2 regions of the Glutamicibacter sp. M10 genome follow, and region 2 is predicted to be linked to the other one. Evidence: predicted binding sites of a transcription regulator. Region 2 holds the regulator's gene; the other holds the start of a gene.
What was found. The regulator Rex, encoded in region 2, represses fermentation and respiration genes when NADH is low (regulators of the CRP and FNR family bind a similar motif). The targets are predictions, from matches to a motif close to CTTGTGAANNNNTTCACAAG.
Positions count from the first base shown of each region.

Region 1: a site for Rex is predicted at 4,171-4,190, ahead of N6V40_RS00695 (queuosine precursor transporter). Genes of this name have one in related genera too.

Region 1 is NZ_CP104918.1:124,422-139,679, reverse strand. Features, by position in the region: gene N6V40_RS00725 (S8 family peptidase) at 1-259, opposite strand, end outside; gene N6V40_RS00720 (hypothetical protein) at 265-558, opposite strand; gene N6V40_RS00715 (FBP domain-containing protein) at 939-1,415, opposite strand; gene N6V40_RS00710 (hydroxymethylpyrimidine/phosphomethylpyrimidine kinase) at 1,787-2,608, opposite strand; gene N6V40_RS00705 (hypothetical protein) at 2,643-3,257, opposite strand; gene N6V40_RS00700 (TetR/AcrR family transcriptional regulator) at 3,382-4,038, opposite strand; gene N6V40_RS00695 (queuosine precursor transporter) at 4,443-5,153, shown strand; gene N6V40_RS00690 (ABC transporter ATP-binding protein) at 5,219-5,698, shown strand; gene N6V40_RS00685 (AAA family ATPase) at 5,611-5,913, shown strand; gene N6V40_RS00680 (DUF6297 family protein) at 5,903-7,504, shown strand; gene N6V40_RS00675 (GNAT family N-acetyltransferase) at 7,514-7,969, shown strand; gene tgt (tRNA guanosine(34) transglycosylase Tgt) at 8,041-9,336, opposite strand; gene N6V40_RS00665 (FUSC family protein) at 9,470-10,561, shown strand; gene N6V40_RS00660 (NUDIX hydrolase family protein) at 10,564-11,103, opposite strand; gene N6V40_RS00655 (MDR family MFS transporter) at 11,312-12,760, shown strand; gene N6V40_RS00650 (SDR family NAD(P)-dependent oxidoreductase) at 12,915-13,691, shown strand; gene N6V40_RS00645 (GrpB family protein) at 13,986-14,507, opposite strand; gene N6V40_RS00640 (hypothetical protein) at 14,576-14,908, opposite strand.
Region 2 is NZ_CP104918.1:1,489,053-1,504,310, forward strand. Features, by position in the region: gene gdhA (NADP-specific glutamate dehydrogenase) at 1-856, shown strand, start outside; gene N6V40_RS07295 (helix-turn-helix domain-containing protein) at 1,113-1,337, shown strand; gene N6V40_RS07300 (30S ribosomal protein bS22) at 1,476-1,574, shown strand; gene N6V40_RS07305 (HAD family hydrolase) at 1,676-2,077, opposite strand; partial or broken gene N6V40_RS07310 (HAD family hydrolase) at 2,143-2,481, opposite strand; gene N6V40_RS07315 (glutaredoxin family protein) at 2,544-2,789, shown strand; gene N6V40_RS07320 (redox-sensing transcriptional repressor Rex) at 2,856-3,491, shown strand; gene N6V40_RS07325 (hypothetical protein) at 3,593-4,384, opposite strand; gene N6V40_RS07330 (histidine phosphatase family protein) at 4,563-5,225, shown strand; gene N6V40_RS07335 (TlpA family protein disulfide reductase) at 5,230-5,853, shown strand; gene N6V40_RS07340 (cytochrome c biogenesis CcdA family protein) at 5,862-6,617, shown strand; partial or broken gene N6V40_RS07345 (cytochrome c biogenesis protein ResB) at 6,713-8,244, shown strand; gene ccsB (c-type cytochrome biogenesis protein CcsB) at 8,237-9,301, shown strand; gene N6V40_RS07355 (PLD nuclease N-terminal domain-containing protein) at 9,581-9,985, opposite strand; gene N6V40_RS07360 (DUF4229 domain-containing protein) at 10,039-10,329, shown strand; gene N6V40_RS07365 (1,4-dihydroxy-2-naphthoate polyprenyltransferase) at 10,471-11,355, opposite strand; gene N6V40_RS07370 (AMP-binding protein) at 11,431-12,558, opposite strand; gene N6V40_RS07375 (1,4-dihydroxy-2-naphthoyl-CoA synthase) at 12,586-13,548, opposite strand; gene N6V40_RS07380 (MFS transporter) at 13,725-15,140, opposite strand.

The DNA of each region.
Region 1 (15,258 bases), 1.4 Mb from region 2:
CCTTGACGCCTTTACCGGTCTTGTCCAAGGACTTCCAAGATTCCAAGGCCCCGGTATCAACGACCGACGAGCGGTTGGAAGGCTTCTTTGGAACGATGGAACTGATTTTTGCTACGTCACTACGTTCAGCGAGCTTTCGCAGATTATCCGCGTCACCGGTCAGCGCCACACCCTGCAATGCATTGTGGGTGGTGTAGATGATTGAAGACTTGGACTCGGCGGCGAGCTGCTTGCCCTTGGCCTTAACGTCCTTGTCCATCTTCTTTACCTTGGCAGCATCTTTTTCTTGCCTGATTTTTTGACGGTTTCAAATGCTCCGTCGCCCTCAAATTGGACAAAGACGGATACCTTGCCGCTGGCCTTAGTTAGTGGCCCTGAAACCTTCAGTTTTGATAGCGCCTGGGTGTCGCTAATTGGTAGCGAGAAAGCTTGTTCGCCATCTGCTGGTTGGGGGATACCTGCTGCACTTGCCGGTCCTGACAAGGTGACAGCCATTGCAAGTGCAGTGGCTGACCCCAAGATCAGACGCGGCACTCGTTGCGTGCGCCGAGTGACCATGATTCTCCTAGCTGGGCTGGATAGCGGTAGTGCTCCCGTCATGGGCGGGCGAAAATGGCAAAGCGGTGCGAGCTTTGATGATCGTCCGAGGCCCACGTCCGCTAGTACGAGGGCCTATAGCTAGGAATCCTAGGTGACCCACAGCATATATCAAGGGGTTGTTGAATAATTTTCTGTAAACGGTATCGTGCGTGGCTTGGCGGTTTCACAATAAAATCCGCGCACCACCGCGACAAACCCGCCCAGCGTTAGCGACCGAGCGCGTCGATTTTTTAGAAAAAATAGACGCATTGTTACTCAGCAGTTGGCTAATGCTAGGCGGGTTTGTTGTTGGTCCATCGAGGTGAACCTAGATGCTATGAGCCGTGGTTAGAGGCGGTTCAAGAAGCTATGAACTCGCTCGTCGAGTAGCTCGATGCGTTCGGCAACAACCACCATTGGATCCGGGTAGATCGGATTTTTGGAGGTGGAATGCGCACATTGCGTGAGCATTCGAAGTTCAGGCAAACCAAGGTGCCCAAGGTGTCACCGTCACGTCCGGCCTGTCCAGCTTTGCGTGTGGTCCACATGCCCACGGCAACAGGAATGTTGACGTCTCGGCACATCTCGCACATGGTGACGTTGGTCGGCTTGCGCTCGCCACTTGCTGGGCGCAACAAGATGCCACGGGTGTTTCCTGAACTATCGGTGTGGAACAGGTAACCGCGCTGCTGCAACTTGGAATCTCGCCAACCCAAGTACTCCATGGAATCCCAGTCCAGGGTGGCGAAGTTCTCTGGAAGCGTCAGTCGCTTTGCTTCTTGGCGGGTGGCGTTAACGAAAGATGAGCGAATGATTTTTTCGGTCAATGGCTGCATGATAATCCTCAAATTATCCGCGCACAGAAAAAGGGCGCACGGAAGTTTTAGTCAAAAAAGGAGACTGAGGTCTGCAACGTAAAAAAGATGCGGGTGCGCCAATCAAAGCCCGCAGGCCTAAACCTTTGGCGGGAGACTTTCTAGCTAACCCCGTTCGACGCGCAGACGAACGGGTGGAGCGTCAAAGTGGCTTGCATAGCCGACCGCCCTTTCCCGTGACCTATTCACGCATCGAAATAAATGTTCTAAAGCAACCGTAGCAAGAGTGATCGAAACTTGCCAATGAGCGTGATCACGCTTAAACGTGGTGCCGGTCGCATTCAATAATGAATGCGACCGGCACCATGGTGAATCAGGTTTTGACCCCGGGCTTAGCGGCGTCCACCCTGCCACAAGGCATCAAATGGGGTGTTTCCCGAAACGCGGTTGCGAATGCCCTCGGTAACAAAGGCCTTAGCCGTGCGGGCAGCTTCCAGCGCGGTAGCGCCCTTGGCGAGCTCCGCGGTCACGGCTGCTGCCAGTGAGCAACCAGCACCTGAAACGGCGACTTCGCCGATCTTCTTTTCGCGAAGAATTTCTAGGGTTGTGCCGTCGTAGAAGACATCAATAGCGTCTTCGCCAGCGATGCGTACCCCACCCTTGGCCAATACTGCAGCGCCTGAGATTTCGTGAATCTTCTTGGCTGCTTCGACCAGATCTTCTTCGGTGCTGATCTTCAGTCCGGAAAGCTGTTCTGCTTCAAAGTGGTTTGGGGTCACGAAGGTAGCTAATGGCAGCAGTTCGGCCTTCAACGCTTCGTCGGTATCCAGTGCGTGGCCAGGTTCCTGACCCTTGCAGATCAAAACTGGGTCCAGCAAAACGTTGTCCCACTTCTGGGACTTCAATGCGGTGGCCACGGTGTTGATGGTTGCTGGTGAACCCATCATGCCGAGCTTGACGGTGCTCAACTTGTCTTCGTAGCAAGTTTGGATTGCTTCGAGCTGATCTGCAATGACCTGCTGATCGACTGGCACAAAGCGGTGGTTCCACGAATCCTTAGGATCAAAGGAGACAATGCAAGTCAGGGCAACGATGCCGTAGGTTCCCAGTTCCTGGAAAGTCTTCAAATCGGCCTGAGCACCTGCACCGCCGGTGGCTTCGGAACCTGCGATAGTCAAGGTTATGGCTGGAGCAACAATGTTTGTATTAGTCATAGTCTCAATTGAATGTAGTACGGATTTCGAACGGTTAGTTGTGCTGCCAGAAAGTCAGCGTGGTCGCTTTGGACCAACCTTCAGGCAAGCTAGCAGCATGCTCTTGCGTAGCTACCATCAGTAGCCAAGGCAGTCCATGGCTGAAAGCGGATCCGGCCAAGTTGGCCAGTACCGCGCGGCGGGCGACATCTGGATCATCGGGAGAGAACAAGTCCGGGTCGCTGAGCAGACCGTACGTTGCACCAAAGTGCATTCGTCCGCGGGCGACCGGGCGGTCAAAGTCGGTCACCTCGACAACATCATAGTTTTCCATGGGAGCTTCAAAAAGCCCTGAGGTGTCCGCCAGCTTGACGACTTGTTCTACATCTTCTGGCTTACCAGCTAGCAAGTGCATGGTTGCACTTTGCTCCCAGCCCTCGCCCTGTAACTTTGCGACGGTGCTGTCATTAGCTGGGCCCAAGAAGATCAAACGCTGTGCATCGGACGGGGCGGTCCATGAATCATCAGGCCAGTAACGAAGGATCTCTACGTCGTCGCCGTTTTGATTCACTGAACGAATTTCCTGCTGGTTAGGGAAAGACGCAATACGATCACGCAATAATGCGTAGCCGCTGGTCCAACCTGGTAGTGCTCGCGCAGTTCCGCTCATAGTGCTGCGTTCTCCTTTTGAATCGCTAGGGGTCACCTATCGGCATCACTGACTTTACGCCTAAAAACTGGGCAATACTCAACTGTGTTTCTAGGATTTCTCTGTCAGCGAGGACAGCCGATATCTAGGAAGCTTTAGACCGCTTTAGCGCCGAGCTCACCGAATGATCCGTTTCCATCTTGCCAGCGGTTTTTGGATCAATGAGCGACAGAATGTCTTCAAAGAGGGAACGGACTACCGGCAGACGGCAAAGCACTGCAAATTTAGCGACTACAGGTGCCAAATTTTTGATCAGCGTATGTGAACGTCGTTGCTCAGGGGACTGGTCAAAGGCCCACGCGGTGAACACCTGCCGCGCAACAAGTAGCAAGAACCGGGGGAGATCTCGGCGGATACCTAGGGGAGGCAGAGGCCGAGCGCCACCAACAGCCTGTTCCCACATCATCAGTTCAATTTTGGTTACTTCTTCATTCGCATGCTCGCCAGAAAGCAAAACCTTCAAAAACGCCGGCCCGAACTCATGATAGGGAGCCAAAGATTGCACGCCAGCTTCCAGCACGATGCGAATGTTGGTTTCTAAGGTATTGCCCTCATCGAGCCCGTCTTGGCACAACCGCAATTGCTCATTGCGTAGGTTCAGCAGCAGCTGCGCGACGATGTCTTCTTTGGACTCGAAGTAGTAGTACGCATGTGAAAGCGCTACCCCAGCATTGGCAGCGATGACCCGCATGCTTGATGCGCGGTATCCCTCAATGGCAAAACAGTCCAAGGCAGTAGCCAAAAGTTTGGCCTGCGTCTGTCGACCTTTTTCAGTGCGCGGTTGGATGCTCTTGAGCCTTTCGAACGGAAGCTAATGGAGTTGATTCTAGCATTTATTGAACGCGTTCAAAAAACTAAAACTTTCATGCGGATGCAAGCGAGGGCAATCACTAGGGGAGTAGATTCCTCGATTTACTGTTTCGAAGAATGCCAGATGAGATGCGGAATTTTGAGATCTAATGGTTCGAAAACTAAGTTGCACGCTCAAGCGTTCCTAAGTCGAGGGCCGTCAGCATGGGATACTTGCTAGGTAAGTGCTAATACAGCGGAACCGCGCGCTGGCATGAAACTCCACCCATTCCTTTGAGGTACGAGCATGCCTTCGCGACGAAGTTCTGGCGAACCACTTTTGACAAGGACAACTACATGGGCGCGAACAACGCCGAAAACAACCTGACCAAAGCCAATAAAGCGGTCTTCGCTTCAGCGGGGTCACCATACTTTTCCACTGTGCTCACCCTGATGGGTGCCATCGTGATCCTCTCAAACATCGGTGCATCCAAAGGCGTAAGCTTTGGCCCAATCATCACCGACGGAGGATTCTTTCTCTTTCCGTTGGCCTACATTCTCGGCGACGTTATTTCCGAGGTATACGGGCTAAAGGCTGCACGGCGGTCAATTATTCTCACCTTCGCACTCGCCTTCTTTGCGGTGTTCTCCTTCTGGATCATGATCCAACTACCATCCGCCGAGTTCTACGACGGTCAAGAAGCACTCGAACGCACGCTGGGCCCAATCTGGCAGATCGTTCTCGCTTCGGCCTGCGGCTTCTTGGTTGGACAGTTTGCTAACTCGTGGGTGCTGGTCAAACTCAAGGAACGTAGCGGAGAGCGTGGGCTCATTGGACGACTGATTGGTTCCAGCGGCGTCGGCGAATTCCTCGACACCCTGATTTTCTGCTCTGTCGCCGCACCGGTCATTGGCATTGCCGATGCGCCGAACTTCATCAACTACGTAGTGGTCGGTTTTGTCTATAAGACAGCTGTCGAAATCATTCTTGTACCGGTGACTTCGCTGGTCATCAAATGGTTCAAGCAACGCGAACCAGGCTACATCCAAGCCGTAAACGCTAAGTAGTGAACAAAGGGCATCATCCGCGAGGACGATGCCCTTTGTGGTTGTAGCGGGATAACGTTACAAGCATGCAGACAGGTCAGAGCACCAAGATTGTCTTGGAAGCACGCGAGCTGATTATTGGCTACCAACAACGCGTCATTTGTGGTCCGCTAGATCTGCAGGTTTCCGCAGGCGACGGGGTGGGAATCATTGGAGCCAACGGTAGTGGCAAATCTACGTTGGTGCGCACCATCCTTGGACACCTATCGCCGGTGCAAGGCACTGTCGAATTTCTAGGTCTGCCCGTGAACGAGGACTCGCTAGCCTTCCGCCAGCATGTCGCTGTCCAGATCACCGATGGAGCGTTTTTTGAAGAACTCACCGTTGCTGAACACCTTGAATTGGTGGCTCGCGGCCACAATCTGAACTCTTGGAAACAAAGCGTCAGTGAAGAGCTGGAGTTTTTGAGCTACAACAAGTGGCCGGGCTACTGCCCAGCGAGCTCTCCTCCGGCCAGCGTCGCAAGGTGCTGTTGGCGGCGACACTCATTCGGCCTGCACAGCTGATGATCCTTGATGAACCGGAGCAACGTTTAGATCTGCGTATCCGGCAGAAACTCTATGATCGATTGGCCGTACTCAGAGGTTCCGGGACGACACTTTTAGTAGTGACCCACGATCCGCAGATGCTGCGTCACTGTTTGAACCACGCCTTCTTGCTGAACGAAGATCAAGGTGAAGCCCTTCACTCCGAGGCCGGAGCGCAGTGGCTTGAACGCTAGAGAAAAACTTCTGCAGGAAAACAAATTTGATCCGCAGCAGTTGCTCAACCGCGCAAAGCGACGGCGCAACTTTTCAGAACGCTTTGATCACTTCTCTGATGTCTATGTATGGGTGCTGGCCGCGGTTGTTGCTTTGGCATATCTTTTCAGCGCGATCTTTGGCCTCATCTTTGCTCTGCTTGGGCAGACGGTAGCTCACGTACAGACACCGTGGACGGTATGGAGTTTGCAAGAGCTGTCGCCGGTACTGCTCATGCTCAGCGCCATCTGTGTTCTACGGCTGTTTTTATACCTAGGGCCTGTAGGCGTGAATGCTGCCAAGGCGGACTGGTGGCTGCCGTTACCAATTAGCACCAGGCCCATTCTCGGCCGATCGATTCGAAGCGCACTACTGACTGGATTGCTGACCAGCAGTTTTGTAGGGGTGCTTTGGCTGATTGTCATGTTTGGTTTGGTCGGTGCTTATGAACCGCTGGTAGCCCTTTACGCACTGATTAGTTTTGCATTATCCGGAGTGCTCTTGACCAGCCTTGCGGTTGTGTTGCAAAGCTACGGGCTGCAACCACGTGCACAACGCTGGCTGGGACGCTGCATCGTGGCCGCCATAGTTGTCCTTGCAGCATTCTGGTTCTTGCTTCAGGTGAACATTCCGTGGGCAATAAGTGTCGTCGAAGGTGCGTCGAGCTCTGTGCTCCGGTTATCTGCATGGGCTCCTGCCGCAATCGGTTTGCTGTGCTTGAGTGTGCTCAGTACTTGGTGGGCATGGAAACGCAGCCCAAGGATCGGGGCGCGCGACATGCGCGTAGCCGGCGAGCATCAACGCTTGGCCTTGGGCTCTGCGATGCAAGCAGATACCAGAGGCGCCGTGGAGCCATCTTCGGCTTCAATTGGTCGCAGGCGACGTCGTGGGAACAAGCTTGCTTCCCGACTGCCGGTGGCCTGGCGCATTCTGGTGTTGCGTTTACTGCGAGGCGGGCGCTGGCATGCAACGCTGGGGTATCTGGTGATGGTCATGGCACTGGTTGCGACTGTTGAACAGGTGGCCAACCCGCTGAGCGCTCTGCTGTTTTACCTCGTGCTGTGTTTGTTGCTGACGATAAATGTAGCTGGAACTATTTCGCCTTTGATCTCGCAGCCGCAACTGACACAACACCTGGGACAATCTGCGGTTAAGCTACAACGAACAGCGGTACTTTTTGCAGTTTTCTATTGCGTGATCGCGTTGACCACGCTCACTGGGGGACTGGCGTTGCTGGGCGTCGTTCAGCTGAGCAATTTCTGGTTGTGGGGTGCAGCAGTGATCGTCGTCTCCCTTGGAGGGGCAGCAGCCAGCCTAGGTCATGCGCAACGTAAAGAACGCGACTGGGAGAGCCTGTTAGGTGGCTCCACCAGCGATACAACAGTGGTCATGGTTCTGATGAATGAAGCGTCCACCTTAATTCCAGCGGTGGCCACTTACGCGCCGCTCTTTGCTTTAGTGCTCAGTCCTGAAACCGGAATTGGTTGGCCGCTGTGGGGAATTTCCGTGCTATTTGCTCTCCGGGCCCTACGACCATTTCTCGGACGGGCGTACGCAGGTTTACGCGGATAGGATCAGAAGATGAGCGTAGAAATTTCAATTCATAAGCCGGAAGACCTCAGCACTGAGCAGCTGTATGCGTTGCTCAAACTGCGTACGCACGTTTTTATTGTTGAGCAGCGTTCTTCTTACCCGGATTTGGATGGTCTGGACCTCGTTCAAGGAACCCTGCACCTGGGCGCATGGGAGGACGGCGACTTATTGTGCACCGTACGCATTCTTGATATTCACGGTGAAAACCCGCATATCGGCCGTGTTGCTACGAAGGCGGAAGCACGGGGTCGAGGACTGGCCGGAACGCTGATGAAGCAAGCTGTTTTTATGTGCCGCCCGGACGTTCAGATTCATCTCGGCGCTCAAACCCAGTTGGAAGACTGGTATGGAAAATTCGGATTTGAACGATGTGGCGAAGACTTTGATGATGACGGAATCATGCACTTGCCGATGATTAGACGAGCGGCGACTGCCTCAGCCTAGAACATGACAAAGGGTGCTCATTTCCCGCCTGACGGCGGAAAATGAGCACCCTTTTAATTGTTATCCGACTACTATGCCACCGGCTGACCCTGGGGATCCGGCTTGCCAGCGTAGTAGCTAGCCAAGACCTTATCCTTGAGATTAAAGAAGGTGCCATCTTCCAACGCCTGGCGGGCAGATTCAACCAAACTAACGGTGAAGTGCTCGTTGTGGATGGAAATCAGCGTGTGGCTGAGTAGTTCCTTGCCCTTGAATAGGTGGTGAATGTAGGCGCGGGTGAAGTTCTGGCAGGTGTAGCAATCGCAGTCTTCAACCAGCGGGGTGAAATCACGCTTGTAGCGGGCACCGGAAAGATTAAAGCGGCCCCACGGGGTGTAAAACGCCGAGTTGCGCGCCACACGAGTTGGCGAAACGCAGTCAAAGGTATCTGCACCGTTTTCAATGGCAGTAAAGATGTCATCCGGCTCGGAGATCCCCAGCAGGTGGCGAGGCTTGTTTTCGGGAAGTTCCTCGGCGCACCAACCGACGATGGTTCCAAGGTTTTCCTTTTCCAAGGCTCCGCCAATACCAAAACCATCAAAGGCCATGGCTCCAAGATCCTGGCATGCCTTGCGACGAAGGTCTTCATACTGTGCACCCTGGATGACGCCGAAGAGTGCTTGATATTCCTTGCCCGCGCGGTTATCAGTTAGTGAGAAGTGCTCGGCGATGCAGCGCTCAGCCCAGCGACGGGTGCGCTCCAAGGACTCGATCTGGTAGCCGCGCGAATTCTGCAAAGTGGTCAGCTCATCAAAAGCGAACATGATGTCCGCTCCAATCTGATGCTGAACATTCATGGAAATCTCTGGAGAGAAACGGTGCTTGGTGCCATCAAGATGGGACTTAAACCAGACACCCTCCTCATCAACGTTAGCCAAGCGTTCTTTGCCTGGTGCTACCGCGTCATCCGGACCTGACTGGTCAACGGACTTCATATCGATGACCTTCTTGAACCCTGAGCCCAAGGACATAACCTGGAATCCACCGGAGTCGGTGAAGGTAGGGCCGTCCCAGCCCATGAACTGACCTAGTCCGCCAGCTTCATCCAAGATGTCCGCACCGGGCTGCAAGTAGAGGTGGTAAGCATTAGACAAAACTGCTTGAGCGCCAAGCTCTTTAACCTGAGCGGGAGTCACCGCCTTGACGGTAGCTTTAGTACCCACCGCAATGAACGCAGGAGTTTTGATTTCGCCGTGTGGCGTGCGGATCACGCCGGTGCGACCCAACATTGGGGAGCCATCGGGTGCAGTGAGTCGGGTTCCGACTTCAAAGCCAAATTCTTCTTGGCGGGCATGCGGGGCGCTGGGGTCAAAGTTCTTTTCGGGCACGTACCAAGTGTGCCGTATTAACGCGCCGGTGAGGAAAACGACAATGTCAAAGTGCCCACAAACCTAGCCCCTCACATGGCAATGAGCGAATAATGGGTGGTATGTGTTGTGTCCAACACGACGGAAGGAAACTGTGGGTCTGAAGAAACTGAAGGAATCAACAAAGTCGCTGGTAACGCTGGGACCGGCCCGCAAGGACCACTGGATTGGGTTGCGTACAGGCCTAGGCATCTTCGCTCCGCTGATCACGCTCTTTGCCATTGACCGAATGGATCTAGTGGTGTTCGCGGTCTTTGGTGCTTTCACCGGAGTCTACGGACGAGTTGATGGTTACTGGAACCGATTGCGTATGCAGGTTCGTTCAGGTCTTCTCTTTTTTGCCGTCATCGCCTTGGCACTAGCGGCCTCGTATTGGTGGGTTGACCACCAGAACCCAGAGGTCATGAAGTGGCAGATCGTCGGAGCCACAACACTCATTGCTGGGCTGTGTTCGGTGCTGGTCGGGTTTATGCGCCTGCGCCCGGGCGGATCCCTATTCCATATCTTCGCTTTTGCGGCCATCGCTTCGATTCCCCACGCGGCCCCCATGGGCGAGGCATTGTTAGTAGCGGGACTGACCATCGTGCTGGCGTTAGTAATCGGCGCCTCTGGGGCCATAGGTCAGTGGGCTAGTTTATGGAAACGTACCAAGCTTCCACCGCTGTCCGATAACGTGCGTAAAGCCATCTGGTGGGAGGGGCTGTTCCATGTACTCTCCGCTGGTGTGGCCGGAATTCTTGCCAACACTCTGGGCAGTGAGCTTTCTGCCGGACACAACTATTGGGCCATGGTTGCCGCTGTAGTTCCTCTGGTCGGGCATACGACTAGACTGCGAATCCGTCGCGGAGTGCACCGTGTATTGGGAACACTGGTGGGCATGATCCTGATGGCGCTACTGATCTGGTCGAATCCGCAGATGTGGATCTTGCTCGCCTTTATCGCCGTTTGCCAGTTCTTGGCCGAGATGCTGGTCATGCGTAACTATTTCATGGCGCAGATCTTTATCACGCCCATGGCGTTGGTCGGCGTCTCGCTGGGCACCGGGCTCAGCGGCTCGGTGATGTATGACCGCGTGGTTGAAACACTGATCGGTTGTGCCGTGGGCATGCTCGGCGTGCTCTTGGGAAGTTGGCTCGGCTCGGTACTCAAACGCAAGCAGGGCCTCGTTCCCAAGAGCGAAAGCTGAACTTAGATATTGATACCCACGTGGGCCAACGCCTGACGCAAGATATTTTCGCGGCCACCGGCAAACGCGCCTTGAATATCTGAGCTCAGGGCTTCGGCCGGGGTCAGCCAGGTCAGTTCCAGAGCATCTTGGCGTGGAGTGGATTCACCGCGCACCGGAACGATGTAGCACATGGAAACTGCGTGCTGACGGTCGTCGGTTAATCCGGTTTCACTTGGTGCCGGGAAGTATTCGGCCACGGTGAAAGGAACCGGCGAGGCCGGAAGCTGTGGCAGCACCATGGTGCCCAGGTCCTTCTCGATGTGGCGAATCAGCGCGGCACGAATGGTCTCGCGGTACATCACACGACCAGAAACGAAGGTCCGCAGCATACGACCGTCATCGTCACCGGTGAGCAGAAGCCCCACTTCATTCACATAACCCAGCGGGTCAAGGCGAACCGGGATCGCTTCAACATAAAGCATCGGTAGGCGCTGACGCGCTTCGTAAAGATCTTCTTCAGAAAGCCATCCGGGATACGGATCTGGGGTACGCACGTTCATGCTTCTATCTTCGTACACAAACCCCGCTCCATGGGTGAAGCTGTATCTGTGTTGCGCAACTCACCAACTGCACGCCAGCGCACTCTAGTACCGCCGGAGATCTAAAGATAAAATTAGTTAAGCTTTCCCCAATTCTTGCCCCTTGCGTTCGCCGTGGGCACCGAGAGCATATTTCCTTTTCAATTACTCGTGGAAGCAGATTCCAGCCGTGACGAACGCTCCAGAACGACTGAGCAAAAAGAACTTCACCACGATTGCGGTGCTGATCGTATCCAGCTTCGTGGTCATCCTGAACGAAACAATCATGAACGTGGCATTACCTGTTCTGATGCACGAATTCAACGTAACCGCTGATGCAATTCAGTGGCTGTCCACCATCTTCATGCTCACCATGGCAGTGGTCATTCCGATGACCGGATTCTTGCTGCAACGCCTGAGCGTACGCAATGTCTTTGTCCTAGCCATTGGCATGTTTACCTTGGGCACCATTCTGGCGGCCTTGGCACCAGGACTGACCGTCCTGTTGGTTGCCCGCGTCATCCAGGCCAGTGGTACCGCAATCATGATGCCGCTGCTGATGACCACCATCTTGCACATAGTGCCAGCTGAACGTCGCGGTGTGCTGATGGGCAACGTATCCATCGTGATCTCCGTGGCCCCAGCCATCGGCCCGACACTTTCGGGTTTGATCCTGCAGTACCTGTCGTGGCGCTTCATGTTCATCGTGATCATCCCGATTGCGGTCGCAGCACTGATCATCGGTACCCCGCGTCTGTCCAACGAAGTAGACGGTGCATCCACCCCGCTGTCGTTCACCTCGGTCCTTTTGGCTATCCCGGCCTTCGGTGGCTTGGTCTTTGGCCTGAGCCGACTGTCGGTAGGCGTGAGTGCGCTGAACATTGGCATCCTCGTTGTAGCGTTGCTCTGCTTGGCTGCTTTTGTCTTCCTGCAGCTGCGGTTGCAGAAACAAGATCAGGCGCTGCTGGATCTACGTCCGCTGAACTTCAAGGACTTTACGCTTTCGCTAGTGCTGATGATGTTTGCCATGATCTCGCTGTTCGGCGTGATCATCTTGCTGCCAATGTTCTTCACCAACGTGCTGGGCATTGATACCCTGACCACTGGTTTGATCATGCTTCCTGGCGGCCTGCTGATGGGCATTTTGGCCCCAATGGTTGGCAAGTTGTATGACCGGTTGGGGGCCCGTCCACTGATCGTTCCTGGCGGAATCATCTTGCTGGCCTCGTTGTTGGGCTACGCACTGATCCTGAACGAGAGCACCCCAATTTGGTTGCTGGTTGTGCTGCACCTGGTGATGAGTTTGGGCTTGGCCCTGATCTTCACCCCTGCGTTCACCACCGCGCTGAACCCATTGCCGCACCACCTGCACTCGCACGGTTCGGCACTGCTTTCCACCTTGCAGCAGTTGGCTGGTGCCATGGGTACCGCTCTGCTGGTGGGCGTTGTGGCAGCGACTACCGCCTCCAAGATTGCCGCGGGTAGCGATCAGTTGGCCGCTACGGTTGAAGGCTTCCAGCCTGGATTCCTCATCGGTGCTGGCTGCAGCGTTGGCATCATCGTGATTGGCTTCCTTCTTGGTGGCAAGAAGGAACTGGTCAGCTTAGGCGCGCAAGAGGCCGAAGCAGAAAAGCACTAAACGGTTTAACACCTAAACAGCTGGATACTCAACTACTGAGTATCCAGCTGTTTGTGCATCTGGGGTGTGCCTAGTGCTTTTACCGCAATGCTTTTACCCCAGTGCACTGGGCAGTAGGCTGGCTGGTAAATGTACGCACTACAAAGGGGTAAGCATGCAGCTGCAGGATTCAGTCGCTTTAGTCACCGGTGGACTTTCGGGTTTAGGCCGGGCCACCGCACAAAAGCTCGCGGCAACCGCCAAACATGTTGTCGTTCTTGACCTGGCGCGAGAGGACGGCGACGAAATTGCAGCACAGATTGGTGCCAACGTTCGCTACGCCCCGGCAGATGTCACCGATGCCCAGCAGGTAGCTACCGCCATCGAGCGGTGCAAGGAACTCGGTGCGCTGCGAGTTGTGGTCAACTGCGCTGGCGTGGCCACTCCCGGCAAGGTACTGGGACGAGATGGCGTACTGCCGCTGGAACGCTTTTCAAAGGTTTTAGAGATCAACGTGAACGGCACCTTCAACGTCATCCGCTTGGCTGCTGAAGCGATGGCGCATAGCGAAGCACTGACTGACGATCAAGGAACCACCGAACGTGGAGTCATCGTTAATACCGCTTCAGTGGCAGCCTTTGATGGCCAGATTGGCCAGCCTGCCTACGCCGCTTCTAAGGGAGCGGTGGCCGCGATGACCTTGCCGCTAGCCCGTGAACTGGCCAGTCACCAGATTCGGGTTATGACCATTGCTCCGGGGATCTTCCACACGCCCATGATGGATTCTCTGCCGCAGGCTGCTCAAGACTCCTTGGGAGCTCAGGTGCCCCACCCTTCGCGATTGGGACGCCCAGAAGAATACGCCGCATTGGCGGAACACATCGTGGCTAATCCAATGCTTAACGGCGAAACCATCCGTCTTGATGGTGCTATCCGGATGGCTCCGCGCTAAAGCGCGATGTGGCGCGGCAGGTCCCATAAACCGTGGGCCTGCCACACTGCGTCCGGTGCTCCGCGTGGCTCATCCGAAACGATCGATTTTCGCGTCCGTATAAGGAACCTTCACCGGGCAGTTTTGCGGGCGGGGTATACGGGAATTCTAAGTTCTTGAGACTTCGGTGTTTTGAAATCGTCAGGAATCAGATCGGACTCTGTCCCGTATGCCGACCGGGTAACGGGACGCTTTGAAAGTACATATTAAATGACCTGCGCGGAATCGTATCTTGAGCCAACATCTTCGCAGCAACTACTCACTAGCAATGACGCGCGAGATAAATTGAGCTTTTCCGTTGTTGTAAGAAAGCCGGTCAGTGCCGAAACGGTCAGCGAGACCGAGTTTAAGTGTGGCATATTCGGCGGCAAGATTCGGATCGGCTCGAAGCCTGTCACGGAAACGCAACACGTCGTGTTCCCAAACTGATCCTTCTTCGCAGACGTGTACGTGCACGAGGCGAGGTTCACCGGCTGGTGGGCGAAAGAATCGGTGGTCAGGTTCGCGTTGCCGAAGCACGAGACCTAACGATTCAAGACCCGGACGATACTCCGATTCATCGTTTATATCTGGCACGGATACTTGTAGGTCAAGTACGGGCTTGGCGATCAGGCCAGGGATCGATGTTGACCCTACATGTTCTATTCGCGCAACCGTGGGAACGATGGCGGATTGGATTCGGTTGGTCCATTCAGCCGCTACCAAGGGCCACAGTGGATCGGATTCCTTTAGTTCTACTGGCTCCCCTCCAGGCCTATCAAACCACTCATTTGTCATGATCCACTTCTCACTCAAATTGTCCGCTCAAGGTTGCTGAACAGACAGTAATCTGTGCAACTCACGGTTTATCGAATTACTCCGTGATTCAGTTGATTCCACAATTGGTCGCGCTCGGTACCGGTGACTCTGGTGGCAGTAAAGCTGGTCTCTTGACCATTCCTGGGATCATCGGTGACGAAATGCCCTTCTCGCAGTTCTTCGACTGTGTACCATCCCGGCGCGTAATCCTCCTCCGGAAATTCGTGCTCGCCGTCTAACCAATGCATTTGGGACCACATATTCTCTTGTTTGTCCCAGAAAAACGGGAACGATCGCATAACAGTGATCGAAGTGGTCAGCCACCCTCTGGTCTCTCCGGCGAGCGTGAGCTCCCAAACTGAATCACGGAATTCATCCAAGAGAGGATCCCTCGGCCAGTCAGTTTCGTCGAACCATTTCTCAATCCATCGCATGCATCAGTTCTACCAGAACGAATACTAGGTCTAGCGGTCGCTAGCAATCTTAGGTCCCGTTGGAGGTTCCTCTTACGGACTACCTGTGAATGCTTATCTGGAGCTTGTGTCGGATTCTGCGACGGCGGCTAGGGACGTACCTTCTACGCTCAACATCACGCTGCTGTCCCGACGATTAAAGAGGTGCGTAGTGATCGTCCAGCTGTTGGCATTCCAAATGCAGGGAGGCGTCTCTTCGCTATCCCATGGATGTTCTGGTTTTCCGAAGAGTTCGGTGAATTGGATCCGTAGTTCGC
Region 2 (15,258 bases):
TGCCGGTGATATTGGCGTGGGCGGCCGCGAAATCGGCTATCTCTTCGGACAGTACAAGCGCATTACCAACCGATACGAATCTGGCGTCTTGACCGGCAAAGGACTGAGCTGGGGCGGCTCGTTGGTTCGCCCGGAAGCAACCGGCTACGGGGCCGTGATCTTCACCCAAGAAATGCTCAAGACCCGCGGCCAGTCCTTCGACGGGCAACGGGTGATCATCTCGGGATCCGGCAACGTGGCCATTCACGCCATCGAGAAAGCTGCCAACCTAGGTGCCAAGGTCGTGACCGCATCGGACTCGGCCGGCTACATCGTTGACGAAGATGGCATCGACCTAGAACTGCTACGCCAGATCAAGGAAGTTGAGCGCGGACGTATTGCCGAATACGCACAACGCCGTGGAACCAGCAGGGTGCACTACGTTGAAGCTGGCAGCGTGTGGGACGTTGCTGGAACCGTCGCACTGCCCTGCGCAACGCAGAACGAGCTGGATGAAAGTGCCGCGAAGAAGATGGTGGCCGCAGGAACCATTGCTGTTGCCGAAGGCGCCAATATGCCAACAACCGCTGCTGCAACCTCACTCTTCCAAGAAGCCGGGGTGCTCTTTGGCCCAGGTAAGGCAGCCAACGCAGGTGGCGTGGCAACCTCAGCGCTGGAAATGCAACAAAACGCCAGCCGTGACTCGTGGAGTTTCGAACACACCGAGCAGCGTCTGACCGAGATCATGGTGGGCATTCACGACCGATGTGCGACAACCGCTGACGAGTACGGCATACCAGGCAATTATGTTGCCGGTGCCAACATCGCTGGCTTTGTGAAGGTAGCGGACGCCATGCTGGCCCAAGGCGTCATCTAGGGGAATCCTTTGATTACGACTCGCGTGTCACAGCCGGTTGTATTGGACCGTGGCTCGCGAATTGTCTCAATTAAGCAACAAAATTTTTGATTCAGATGCGCCCTGAAGTGTTGCGTGATGCGAAAGTTACCAAAGTGCGATTAGACTAGGACAAAGCGAACGTGAACCTGATCGCCGATGTTGATCCAAAGTCGTGTAAGTTCACCTTCGCTAGTAACGCGACGAAATAGAGATCAGCGTCAGGAGAATATCCCGCATGACGGATAGACAGAATTTTGCAGGAGCCCGTTTCATGACGGTAGCCGAAGTGGCTGACATGATGCGTGTTTCCAAAATGACGGTTTATCGGCTGATTCACGCAGGCGATCTGCCTGCCGTTCAGTTCGGTCGCTCCTATCGTGTACCGGAGAACGCTGTCGAATCCTACCTAAGTGCCGCGGCTATTGATCCGCAGCACGGTACTGGTTCATACGGCCGTTAGTCCGCACGATGGTCAGAGCATGACCGAAAAGCGGGTAATCTATTAAGGAACGTTTAACGTCCGGTCAACCTTGTCCTTTTGCTTGCGTGCAAGCAGATATTTTGGGTTGACGCATTTATTAGTTTGTGAGGAACCATTATGGGCTCTGTTATCAAGAAGCGCCGCAAGCGTATGTCCAAGAAGAAGCACCGTAAATTGCTTCGTAAGACTCGTCACCAGCGTCGCAATAAGAAGTAAATCTACTTCGAGCACTTTGCCGCTAGGCAATCATCGCCACCGATATGCAGTTGAACTGCAAACGGTGGCGATTGCTTTATCCAGAAGTAACTAACACCCTGCTAAGAGCCGGAACGGCGCAGGATAGAGCGCCTAGCGGCCCACAGCGCACCGATGACTCCGGCTGCTCGCAGGCTGAGCTTGGCGGCTCGTTGGCCGGTGCGGAAATCGTAAACTTGCCAGCCTCTGCGCTTGGCGTAGGCACGTAACCGAGCATCCGGATTGATGCACACAGGATGGCCAACGGCTTCTAGCAATGGAACGTCATTGTAGGAATCCGAGTAGGCCCAGGAACGCGAAAGTGAGATCCCGCGAGCCTTAGCCAGGGACCGAACAGCTTGCGCTTTTTCGGCTGCGTGAAGAATTGGGCTAGCCAACGCCCCGGTGTACAAACCGTCCTTACTTTCCACCACGGTGCCCAAAGCGCCGGAAAGATTGAGCCGATCCGAGATGACATTCGCCACTTCCAGGGAGTGGCGGTGACCAGCCAGACTTCGCGACCTACATGCAGGTGCTGACGGGCAATGGCCACGGTCCCGGACCACAGCTTCGGTTCGATGAACTCGTCATAGATCTCGTTGCCGATTTGCTCAATTTCGGCCACCGGGATTCCGCGCACCATCATCAACGCACGGTCACGAATCTGATGGATGTCGCCCAAATGCTCGCCACGGGCGGCATAGCGCAGTTGTTTCAACGCGAACCATAGGATCTCGCGGAATTGGAAGAATTTGTGTTCACGGAGTTTGCGCGCCAGTAGATAAAGCGAGGCACCGCGAACCAGGGTGTTGTCCACATCAAAAAATGCGGCGACGGTACCCGATGCCGGAGCTTGAGACTGCGTGGAGTCAAATTCTGAGGAAGACATTTGATCCAGTTTATTTCATCTTAAAGTTCAAGCGTGGTTACGGCTCGTGAGATTATGGACAGGTGAGTACTTTGCATCAGATTCAACTGTTGGTTAGAAAAGACTGCCACCTTTGTCACGCCGCTCGGCAGACAGTGGCAGAAGTGACGGGCCGGTTGAATATGGAATTTTCTGAGATAGACATAGATCAGAATCCTGATCTGTTGGCAAAGCATCATGAAGAGGTTCCAGTGCTGTTCATTGACGGACAGGTCCGAGACTTCTGGACCATCGATCCACAACGGCTTGAGCGTCTGCTCACCAACTAGCAGTTGCCACAAACATGAACATGCGCGGTGCTCGCTTAGCCCATTGGAAAGTGCAGGGGAACGAAGATGTCTGAGCTTGAAGCTCGTGTCCTGCCTGAAGCCACCTTGGCTCGACTCACTCAGTACCTGCGGGCGTTGAACACTCTCGAAGCCCAAGGGCGCGAACGCACCAGCTCCGGGGTGTTGGCCAAAGAGGCTGGGGTGAACCCCTCAATCTTGCGTAAAGATCTTTCATGGCTCGGCTCCTATGGAACGCGTGGAGTCGGTTATGTCGTGCGAGAACTGGCTGAACACATCAGTCGGACCTTGGGGCTGAACCAAGACTGGAAAGTAGCGATTGTCGGTGCCGGTAACCTGGGCCGCGCGTTGAGCGGATACGCGGGTTTCACTTCGCGTGGCTTCAACGTCAAAGCCATTTTGGATGTTGACCCTGCCCTAATCGGTGACAAAGTCGGTGAACTGACCGTTGAGTCAATAGCTGATCTTGCCCAAGTAGTAGCCCGCGAAGAAATCAATATTGCGGTGCTAGCGGTCCCTGGTGATGCTGCTCAAGATCTCGTTTACGTACTTGCTGAAAATTCCGTGCGATCGGTGCTGTCTTTTGCCCCGAAACCTTTAAAGGTTCCAACCGGCATGAACCTACGCCGTGTTGATCTGTCGACAGAATTACAGATTCTGGCTTATCTGGCCGTGCAAGGCTAACCAACTTTTAGCAATAAAAAAGGCGTTGCCTGTTTTTGTCAGTGATGACAAAACAGGCAACGCCTTAGCTATTTGCCCTGAAGTCAGGGCGCTACAGCTGTTTACCGGTAACCGGCGCGACGAGCCATGCGACGGGCTGCAATGTATTCGGATGATGGACGAAGCCAAGCAAAGACCACACCAGCAATGCCAAGCAATACACCAATGATGTAGACCGCGCTCAGGACACCGGCCTGGGAGTCGCCGTACATGCTGATGGCGGACACGGTTGAGAACATGCCGAACAGTGACAGTACAGCCAAGATGGTAGCGATGATGCGCATCGCGCCCACACCACGGCCTACAAAGAAGCCCACCAAGAAGTACAGAAGTACCGAGATGATGGCACCAACAATGCTGATGCCGGCCACTACCGAGCTGGCCTGTGCCATGAACGCTTCGGGGCTGTTCATCATCTGCTGCAGGGTTGGGTCGTTAGCCATTTCAGGCGAACTTTCCATCTGCGTTTTTAGTTCTGTCTCCACCGCTGCCCACTGGGAAGCAACCATGTTGGTGAACAGATTTGAGGTGGAGATCATCCAGCTAGCAATCGCACCGACAACACCCGAAAGCAGAATCAAGATAAAAGCAATCTGCAAGGTCTTTGGTCGGGTTGCTGGAGGCTGAACTGCGGCGTAGCCACCCTGGGTAGGGAACTGGTTGTAGCCAGCAGTCATCGGAGCTTGTGCGTAAGGATCTTGCCCGGCTTGCGGGTTCTGACCGTATGGGTTTTGACCGTACGGGGAAGGCTGCTGTGCATACGGGTTTTCACCGTAAGGGTTCGGATTTGAACCTTGAGCGCCGGACTCAGGATTGTAGGGCTGGCCGGGTTGATTCGGGTCGTAATTACTCATGATCCATCATCCTTTAGGGGTCAACTTGTTGTTGTGTTCAAGACTAGTACTCGGCGCTGTGAGCTACCCCATCCAAAAGGATGGTTTTTCTATATGGGAATCCCATGCATGGGCTGTGAATAGTTGATGGTGGACACAATATGACTATTTTGCACTGAACATTTGAGACACTGGAAGTATGCCTTTATCGACCGTCCATTTGTTGCGCCACGGGGAAGTTTTCAACCCTGACCGTATTCTTTACGGACGGATCCCCGGCTACGGGCTCTCCGAGCTGGGATTCAAAATGGCTGATGCGGCCGGCGAATTTTTCGCTCAGCGTCAGGCCGAGGGAGCCAAGGTGGTTCGCTTGGTTGCTTCGCCATTGATCCGTGCCCAGCAAACCGTTGCTCCCACCAGCCACGCCCTGAACCTGCCGATTCGCACTGATGACCGTGTCATCGAAGCCGGTAACAAACTTCAAGGCCTGTCCAAGGTCGCCGAGCACCTTCGTCAGCCGAAGTTCTGGCCATTGTTGGTCAACCCACTCAAGCCATCATGGGGCGAACCTTATGCGCAGCAGGTTCAGCGCATGCGTGAAGCCATGGATGCGCATCGTCGCGCTGCTGTCGCCGAACACGGCGAAGGCGCCGAAGTGATCATTGTTAGTCACCAGCTTCCTATCTGGGTCACTCGCCGAGCAGCCGAGAAGAAGCCGTTGTGGCACGACCCGCGTCAGCGCGAATGCACGCTGGCCTCGGTCACGAGCTTCGACTTTGAAGGGGACGAATTAGTCTCCGTGCGATACACCGAACCAAACCCCGAGCTACTGGCCGGCGCAGCGAATATTCCTGGAGCCTAAGCAAATGACTGATCCTGTGCCAACCCCGCGCAATCTGAGCCGACGCACCATGCTGCGTTCGTTGATGCTTACCGCCGCGATCGTTCCTTTGGCTGCCTGTGGCGCCAAGGAAGATACGTTGACTGCGCAAGCAAACAACGGCGATGGGAAAAACTACATTGCTGGCGACGGAGCTGTGCAGGAATACGTAGCATCCAAGCGCAGTGAACCAGTAGAGATCACCGCGACCACGTACCACGGCACCGACGTTGACTTCAGCAAGTGGGAAGGCAAGCCAGTAGTGATGAACTTCTGGTACGCCGCCTGTGCGCCATGCCGTATCGAAGCTCCAGATTTGAAGAAGTTGGCCAACAAGTTTGGTGACAAGGTGGAGTTCATTGGCGTCAACGTGCGTGATGAAGCGGAGGCAGCCAAGGCGTTTGAACGCACCTTTGACCTTCCTTATGAATCAATCCAAGACACCTCTGGCGATATTCAGCTAGCTATGACCAAGTACGTGCCTTTGCAAGCCGTTCCTTCCACCCTGGTCCTAGACCGCAAGGGACGAGTGCGCGCCCGCGTTATTGGTGCAGCGGATCCGGGCACTTTGAAGTCGCTGATCGATACTGCTTTGACCGAAGAGTTGTGAGCTAGGCATTGACCTCAAATCCATTTGCCGACATCGTCCTAGACGGGTCGTTATTACTCGCGTCGCCGGTAGCGGTGTTGGCGGGATTAGTATCATTTCTTTCTCCCTGCGTTCTGCCACTGGTTCCCGGATTTCTTGGCTACGTCACCGGTCTGACCGGAGCGGATCTCAAAGAACACCGACGAGGCCGGGTAGTCCTTGGAATCTTGCTGTTTGTTCTTGGATTCTCCGTAGTTTTCATCGCAGCTGGCGTGCTGTTCAGCCAGGCGACCGCCTGGTTAAAATTTAATGGATCTTGGGTCACCCAGATTCTGGGCATTGTCGTAATTTTTATGGGCATCGTCTTCATGGGCGGATTCTCATGGATGCAGCGTGACCGTAAGATCCATAAAAAACCACCAGCCGGGCTATGGGGTGCTCCGGTCCTGGGCCTGACCTTTGGTCTAGGCTGGGCACCGTGCATCGGCCCAACCTTGAGCGCGGTACTAATAATGTCTACCGGTGGCGGAGCCAACGTCGCACGAGGCACATTGCTCACGGCGTTCTACTGCCTAGGACTAGGGTTGCCGTTCATCCTGATAGCCCTTGGACTACAGCGCGGAATGCAGGCATTAGCGTTCTTCCGCAAACATCAGGTATTCATCATGCGTTTTGGCGGCGCAATGCTCATGGCCCTCGGCGTAGTCATGGTGACTGGCCTATGGGGCACTTGGGTGTCAGAACTGCAAAACTGGTTTGCCAATGAAGTGAGGTTGCCAATTTAATGGCGAAAAAACAACGGAAGTCCAAAGGCACCCAAGACGCACCCGCATTAGGGTTTGTCGGTACCCTGCGGTGGATCTGGACTCAACTTACATCCATGCCAACAGCGTTGTTCTTGCTGTTGCTATTGGCTGTTGCTGCTGTACCGGGATCGATTTTCCCGCAGCGTCCCTCGGGGCCAGAAAACGTCGTAGGCTACATTGACCAGCACCCGGTGGCCGGTCCATGGCTTGATCGCTTCCAGATGTTCAACGTCTATTCCTCGGTCTGGTTCTCAGCGATCTACATTCTGCTGTTCATCTCCTTGGTTGGCTGCATCATTCCGCGTGTGCGTAAGCACGCGCAAGCACTGCGTACTCCACCACCACGCACTCCGGCTCGCCTGAACCGTTTGCCGCAATATACTTCCTACGAGATTCTCGAAGGTGAGTCGGATACCCCCGATGATGACCAAATCATTGAGGACTCCTACAAGATCCTGAAAAAGCGTGGTTATCGAGTAGAACGCCGCGAGGATGCGACGGGACGTTCGGTAGCAGCAGAACGTGGTTACGTTCGTGAAATCGGCAACCTGATGTTCCACATCTCGTTGATTGGTGTGCTGGTTGCCGCCGCCGTGGGTGGGGCCTTCGGCTACACCGGACAGCGTGTGGTTGTTGAGGGGAGACCTTCGTTAACTCGCTGGTTGCCTACGACTCGTTCACTCCGGGAACCGCGTTTAATGCTGACAAACTTCCTGGTTACTCGGTGAAACTCGATAAATTCGACATCGTCTTTGACCGTGAATCAGAGGCACATTTTGGACAGCCGCTGGACTTCACCGCGCACGTGCAGGTCCGTAAGACTGCGCAGTCAGAACCGGTAAAACAAGACCTGAAAGTGAACCATCCGCTACGTATTAATGGCGCGGATGTTTACTTGGTGGGCAACGGCTATGCACCGGTCATCACCGTGCGTGATGGTAAAGGCAACGTTTCTTACTCGGGTCCGGTAGCTTCGGTTCCGCAGGACTCCGTTTACACTTCAATCTTCGTGCTGAAGGTGCCTGACGCTAAGCCCGATCAGCTGGGCTTCCAGGGATTCCTACTTCCTACCGCGCTGGTAGATGAAAAGGGATTTGGTATCTCGGGAGATCCTAACGCGATCAACCCGCAGCTGCACCTGAACTCCTTCTACGGTGATCTAGGCCTAGACAATGGCAATCCGCAGAACGTCTTTGTGCTGGATACCGCGAAGATGAAGGCACTGAACAGTCGCGACCTCGACGCCGGTGGTATTCGTCTTGAAGCTGGCCAGACCTACGATCTTCCAGATGGCAAGGGAAGCATCACCTTTGATGACCTCAAGCGCTACGTAGCCTTGGATGTGAACTACGACCCGGGCAAGCTGCCAATTGGTATCTTTGCGGCTCTGGCTCTCATCGGACTTGGCGTCTCGCTGTTTACTCCGCGTCGTCGTGTCTGGATCAAACTGGTGCAGGTTGATGGCAAGCGTAGTATCGAATATGCGCTGTTGGCCCGTGGCGAAGACCCACGACTGGAACGCGAAGCTTCAGAACTACAAAAAATCTTTGACAAGGCTTGGCCATTGGCAAGCCAGGAGCAGAACCAAGGAGCAGTAAATGGGTAACGCTGGGGCATTATCACCAATTAATGAATCGCTGGGTGAATACAGCCAGTTGTTCATGCTGCTGGCAGCCATGGTCTATGGCGTAGTCTTCATCATCTTTGCTCTTGATTTGGCCAAGACAAACAAGTCCATTACCGAGATGGACTCTGCTGCGCTCAAGCGTGACGAAGAACTGCTCGTTGGTGCTGGCAACGTTGTTGCTGGAAGCAATCGCAAACGCCGCGGCGAAAATAGCCGAGCAGATCACATCAGTGAAGAGATCGTCTCGGACAAGATGACCTACACCAGCTTCTCGGCGAAGCGCCCCATGGCGCGCATCGCCGTAGTGCTGATGTGGCTTGCCGCTGCGCTTCACGGTTTCGCTGTGGTTTCCCGTGCTCTGGCTGCTCACCGTGTGCCATGGGGCAACATGTACGAGTTCCTCACCACCGGTGCATTCCTTGTTGCCTTGGTGTACCTGATCATTCTGATCATCAAGGACCTGCGCTTCATGGGTTCGTTCATCTCTGGTCTGGTCACCTTGATGCTGTGTGCAGCTACCATCGGTTTCCCTACTCCAGTAGGTCACCTGGTGCCAGCGTTACAGTCGCCATGGATCGTCATCCACGTTTCCATTGCAGTGCTTTCCTCTTCACTGTTTGCCATTAGCTTCGCCATGAACGTTTTGCAGTTGCTGCAGCACTCGCGCATGAACCGTTTGGCTTCAGGTCTTAGCGACAAGTTGCCATTCATGCGCGTAGTACCTGGCGCAGGTGCACTGGAGAACTTCGCCTACCGCATCAACACCATCGCGTTTGTCATGTGGACCTTCACCGTGATGGCTGGCGCCATCTGGGCCGAAGCAGCGTGGGGACGCTACTGGGGCTGGGATCCAAAGGAAGTCTGGTCCTTCGTGATCTGGGTTGTCTACGCAGGCTACCTGCACGCCCGCGCTACCGGTGGCTGGACCGGCCCACGTTCAGCATGGCTGTCGATTATCGGCTTCCTCTGCGTGGTCTTCAACTTCACCATCGTGAACATCTTCTTCAACGGACTACACTCCTACGCGGGCGTCTAGACCCCGCAGCAATACACAAACGGCGAGCGACACCCATCAGGGGTATTGCTCGCCGTTTGTCGTTGGCGGATCATTCTGGGCCTTGAAGGGCGCTGGGCTCGGCACCTTGTTCCCAACTGATCTGAGCTACCCAACTGATCCACGCTACTCATCTCAGACCACGCCAGCCGAGCAACAGGTACAACAAAGCCCCGGCCTCCGTGAGCGCCACGCGAGGGCGCGGTAACGGAAATGTCGGGGCTTGTGTTCTACGGGCCGTGAGTAGGCCGCTACTGGCTTCTAGGACTTGGTGTCCGGTGAATCAGTGTCGGTGTCTTCTGATTTAGCCGGTGGTTCAGGATTAGTATTCTTTTGAATCTTGCCCTGATCTTTGAGTTCTTGCTCACGAGCCTTAGTATCTGCTTCGCGTTGTTGCTGTCGGCGCCAGACTTCTAGCTGACGCAAAAAGTCCTCATCATCATCGGGGGCAGTTTGTTGCCCTGCTGGTTGGTTTGCCGAGCTTTGAGGTCGTCCAAGAACGAACCACAATACGGCACCGATCAGCGGTAAGAGGATGATCACTACGAACCATGCGGGCTTCGGCAAGGAACGTATCAGATGCCTCGGCGCACGGCTGCATTCGATCAAGGTGTAGATCATCAAAGCGACCGAAACTACTGCTGCGAATATAAGGAGACGGACCATGTAATCATTCTAGTGATAATCGAGTTCACAGGTTCATCGGTAAACTTGAAGTTATGCAGTTTCTGAAATATACAGCTCTTCGCCTGGGCATCTTCTGCGCAGTGTTCCTTGGTCTTTCGTGGGGTCTGAACTGGCCTATCTTCGTTTCCGGAATCATCGGGCTGATCTTCGCGTTCGCGGTAGCCTACTTGTTCTTTAATAAACTTCGTCTAAAAGCGAACGAGGACGTGCGTAAAGCTTTTGCTAAAACCTCGGCAAGTAAGACGCAGAAGCAGCTGGACGATGAAGCTGTCGAAGATGAATTTGATGAAGATCAGCGACGCAATCACCGAACTGCAGAATAAACGTCAACATAATTTGCGTGCTCGGTAACTGAGTTCTTAACTCCAGTGACCTTTTGAGCAGAAAAAGTCTTGGCTCATCATTTCCCGCGAGGGCAGTGATGAGCCAAGGCTTTGGTGATTAAGCGCTAAATACCCGGTGGGCTAGAACCAAGTCTGCAAGATAATGGCCAGCGCAAAGAGCAAGGCATAGACCATGTTCAGCATGCCGGTCTGCTTGAGAACCTTAACCAGCTTGGGAAGCTCGTGTTCACGCAGCATCAGCAACGATGGTGCGATAGCTGGGATGAAAGTAAGCAGTAGCAACCACAGCCAAGGGAAAGTTCCGGTAGCTAGCAGTGGCAACAAGATCGCTACGGCAATCATCAACACGTAGCTCAGACGGGCATTGTGTTCGCCGAGGCGCACAGCCAAGGTAATTTTCCCAACCTCTTTATCGGTGGGGATGTCCCGAACGTTGTTGGCCATGAGTAGCGCGCAGCCAATCAAACCGGTACCAATCGCACCCAATATGGAGGTCAGTGGCAGTTCATTGATCTGAGTGAAGGTCGTGCCCAGGGTCGCTACTAATCCAAAGAAGATGAAGACGTAGATATCACCAAGGCCGCGGTAGCCATAAGGATTTTTGCCACCGGTGTAGCCCCACGCAGCAAAAATGGCTGCCACGCCAACTAGCAACAACGGCCATGATGCGGAGACGACCACCAGGGTCAGGCCCGCAATAGCTGCCAGGCCAAAGCAGGCGAAGGCGAGGTTGCGTACGTTCTTCGGGGCAGTGAGTTTGGAGCCCGTAAGACGGAATGGGCCGACACGATCATCGTCAGTGCCGCGGATTCCATCGGAGTAGTCGTTGGAGTAGTTAACGCCAACCTGCAACAGCAAACCGACTATCAACGCCAGAACAAAACGGACCCAGTGAAGGGTGCCTGTTTCGCCCACTGCGGCCGCGGTGCCAATAACTACCGGGGCGATGACGATAGGCAAGGTGCGCAAACGTGCACCGGAGACCCATTGGGAAAGTGTGGCCACTTTCAGTCCTTTCGGGGCAAAAGAAAAACTCGTACCCTCTAGTTTCCCGCGAATGGGCGGGCAAGGCGAATCGAGTTAGTTGCGCGCACCGAGTTCATCAATGATCAGCTTGCGGTCGAACTTGCCGTTGGGCAGTTGTGGCAACCCGTTAGGGTAGTGCCGAACATACTTTGGCACGGCTTCTTTGCCCAAGGTTCGGCGCACCGCGTCGAAGGCTGCCTCGGTTTTGGTGGGTCCGCTGAAAGCTAAGCCAACGCTTTGACCCCACTGCGGATCAGGCACTGAAACGACCAAGGTTTGGGTGAAGAATTCTTCCAGGATGCCCTCGATCTTGGAAGCTGAGAGCTTGATGCCACCAGAGTTGATCACGTCATCCACGCGCCCAACGATGCTTAGTCGCTGGCCCTGAACAGAGCCCAAATCATCGGTAACGTACCAGCGGTGTCCATCGTGTTCTACAAAGTGCTCTGCGGTGGCCTCTGGGGAATCCACGTAGCCATCGGCCAGCATGGGGCCAGAAACCCAGATGCGAGAATCGTGTTCGGCCAGCTGCACGCCGGGCAGTGCGCTGCCGTTGTACACCAATCCACCCGAGGTCTCTGAAGACCCATAGGTTTGGAAGATCTTCAGTCCGTGGTGTCGAGCGTTGACGAGCAAGTCCTTGCTGGCGCGGGCTCCGCCGAGCAAGATGGCGTCAAAGCGTTTGAGCGCGGTCAAGGTAGCCGGATCAGCGTCATCAAGCAGGCGAGCTAGCTGGGTTGGTACCAGCGAGGTGAGGCGTCGCTTTTCAACCATCTGCTGTGCAGCCTGAGTGAACGAGGAAGCTGAAAAACTACCCGACAAATCCATGACCACAGGTTTGGTTCCGGCGAACAAGGAGCGAGTCAGCACGCTGAGCCCGGCCACATAATGCACCGGCAAAGCCAACAACCACTGGCCCTCAAATCCTAGGTACTCAGCAGTGGCCTGCGCACTTGATGCCAGCGCCTCAACACTGAGCACCGTGCGCTTGGCCCGACCAGTAGAACCGGAGGTGCGCACCACCGCCATGGGTTGTTCAAAGCCGGGCAGATCCTGCTCGGTGAGGTATTCGATGCGCCAGCCTGAGTCGCTGCTTTCGTCGATGATGACTTCAACAGCCGGGCCATCGTCGTTAGCGACGTTGGCCAGTGCCGAGAGCAGTTCCTGAAGCTGTGCGTCCATAGTGGTTCCTTGTGCCGGTGCCAGTGATTAGAAGTAGTACGGGTAGTTGGACCAGTCAGGGTCCCGCTTGCCCAAGAACGCGTCGCGTCCCTCTACGGCTTCGTCGGTCATGTAGGCCATGCGGGTAGCTTCGCCGGCAAAGACCTGCTGACCGGCCAGTCCGTCATCAGCCAAGTTGAACGCAAACTTGAGCATGCGGATGGCTTGCGGGGATTGCTTGGCGATGTCCGCTGCGTATTCCAATGCAACTTCTTCCAGACGCTCATGATCAACTGATTCATTAACCGCGCCCATGCGTACCATGTCATCTGCGGAGTATTCGCGGGCAAGGAAGAAAATCTCGCGGGCAGTCTTCTGACCTACCTGGCGGGCCAGCAGCGCCGAGCCATAGCCAGCATCAAAGGAACCGACGGTGGCGTCGGTCTGCTTAAACTTGCCGTTTTCTTTGGAGGCGATGGTCAAGTCAGAAACTACGTGCAGTGAGTGTCCGCCACCCGCGGCCCAACCGTTGACCACGCACAGGACAACCTTGGGCATGGTGCGCATCAGGCGCTGTACTTCAAGAATGTGCAGGCGTCCGGCGCGGGCAGGGTCGATTGACTCGCGGGTCTCACCCTCGGCGTAGCGGTAGCCATCACGGCCACGGATGCGCTGGTCGCCACCGGAGCAGAAGGCGTGCCCGCCATCTTTGGCTGATGGTCCGTTGCCGGTGAGGATGACGGTGGCCACATCACTGGTCATACGGGCGTGATCCATAGCGCGGTAAAGCTCATCAACGGTGTGCGGGCGGAAAGCATTGCGCACCTCGGGACGGTCAAAGGCGATACGGACCGTTGGTAGGTCGCGAGTGATTTCGCCGTAGGTATTGCGCTCTACCTGACGGTGGTAGGTGACGTCGGTGAAGTCGAATCCTTCAACCACGCGCCAGCGCATTGGATCAAAGACGTCGGAAACCTTTTCGGGCAGGGCTGAGCTGTTCTGGCTATTCACCCTCTAAATGCTAGTACCTTGAACCTGTTTGCGCGGACTGTGGCGCACAAACCGATGGTTTTGAACGCAGTGAATCTCGGTGCCACAGCGAAGGGGCTTGGGAATTAGCCAAAAATTGACTGAAACCCAAGCCCCGCACGGTTGGTTGACGATAGGCGTCTAGCGTTAGTTCTTCTTCACTGGTCCTTCTTCACCGTCGCTAGAATCCCGGTGTCGTGGGCATCAGGGATCTCGGTGCCTCGTAGGGAGGCGCCCGCGGTTTCCGGCATGTACTTGATGGCGATCATGCCAATGACGCAGGCGATCATCATGTAGACCGCAGGGAAAAGTAGGAAGCCTGTGGCATCAATGGCAGCCTCATTAACGATGGCCGCGGTTCCGCCAAAGAGTGCGGTAGCAATGTTGTAGGTGACCGCAAACCCGGCGAAGCGAACATGTGAGGGGAACATGGCCGGGAACGTGGCAGTAATCGTTGCCAACTGCGGAATGTACAACAGTCCGAGTACCGCAAAGCCAACGATGGCCCAGCCAAAGCTTTGTCCCATGAGCCAGAACATTGGTACAGCCAGAACAAATAATCCAATGACCGACGTGTACCACATGGGTCGGCGGCCCACCCTGTCAGAGAGTGATCCAGCAAAGGGGATGACTGCCATCATGGCCACCTCACCGATCAAGATAGTGGCCAATGAAGCCTTGGAATCCAGACCTAACTGAGTTTCCAGATAGGTCGGCATGTAGCTGAGCAAGGTGTAATTCACGACGTTCAGTGCAATGACCAGCCCGCTCATGGTGAGCATTGGCTTCCAATAGGTCATCACTAATTCTTTGAGTGTGCTCTTCTGCTGGGTTTCTTCGGCTTCTTGCATCTCCTGGAAGACTGGGGTGTCTTCCAACTTGCTTCGCAAGTACAAACCGATCAGGCCCATCGGTAATGCGAGGAAGAACGGGATGCGCCAGCCATAAGCCATCATGGATTCTTCGCCCAGGGTGATCTGCAGCAGAAGCATGATTCCAGTGCCTAAGGCGAACCCGCCCAGTGTGCCGAACTCAAGGAATGATCCAAAGAAGCCACGTTTGCGGTCCGGGGCATATTCGGCCATGAAGGTTGCTGCGCCACCGTATTCACCGCCCGTTGAGAAGCCTTGGACCATGCGAAGCAAGACAAGCAAGATCGGTGCAAAGACACCGATGGTTTCAAAGGTTGGAAGTACACCAATCAAGAATGTCGCAAGAGACATCATAATGATGGTCAAAGCGAGGATCTTTTTGCGTCCCAGTTTGTCCCCGAGTGGACCCCAAACCAGTCCGCCCAGTGGGCGAACCAGGAAGGAGAGCGCAAAGGTGGCCAAAGCCATGAGTGTGCCGCCCTCGGAAGGGAAGAAGTGTGCGGTGATATAGGTGACGGCTACCGCATATACACCGTAGTCGAACCACTCGGTCATGTTACCCATGGCGCTGGCGGCGGTAGCTTTACGAATTTCTTGGCGTCCGGCGGTGGTATTGATGTCAGGGCCGATGTCATGAGACAAATCGGGAGAAAAAGAATCGGCAGGTGTTGCGTGGTTGGGTTGGCTGTCATCCGGTGGCATAACTGCTCCGTTGCTCTTCAGCTTTTCGTCGACCGGACGCCCAGGGGATACCTCGTTATATTGACCCTGGGTGACGGTCCACGATCTGGGCAGGTGCCCAGAGTCGGTCAATCTCCAC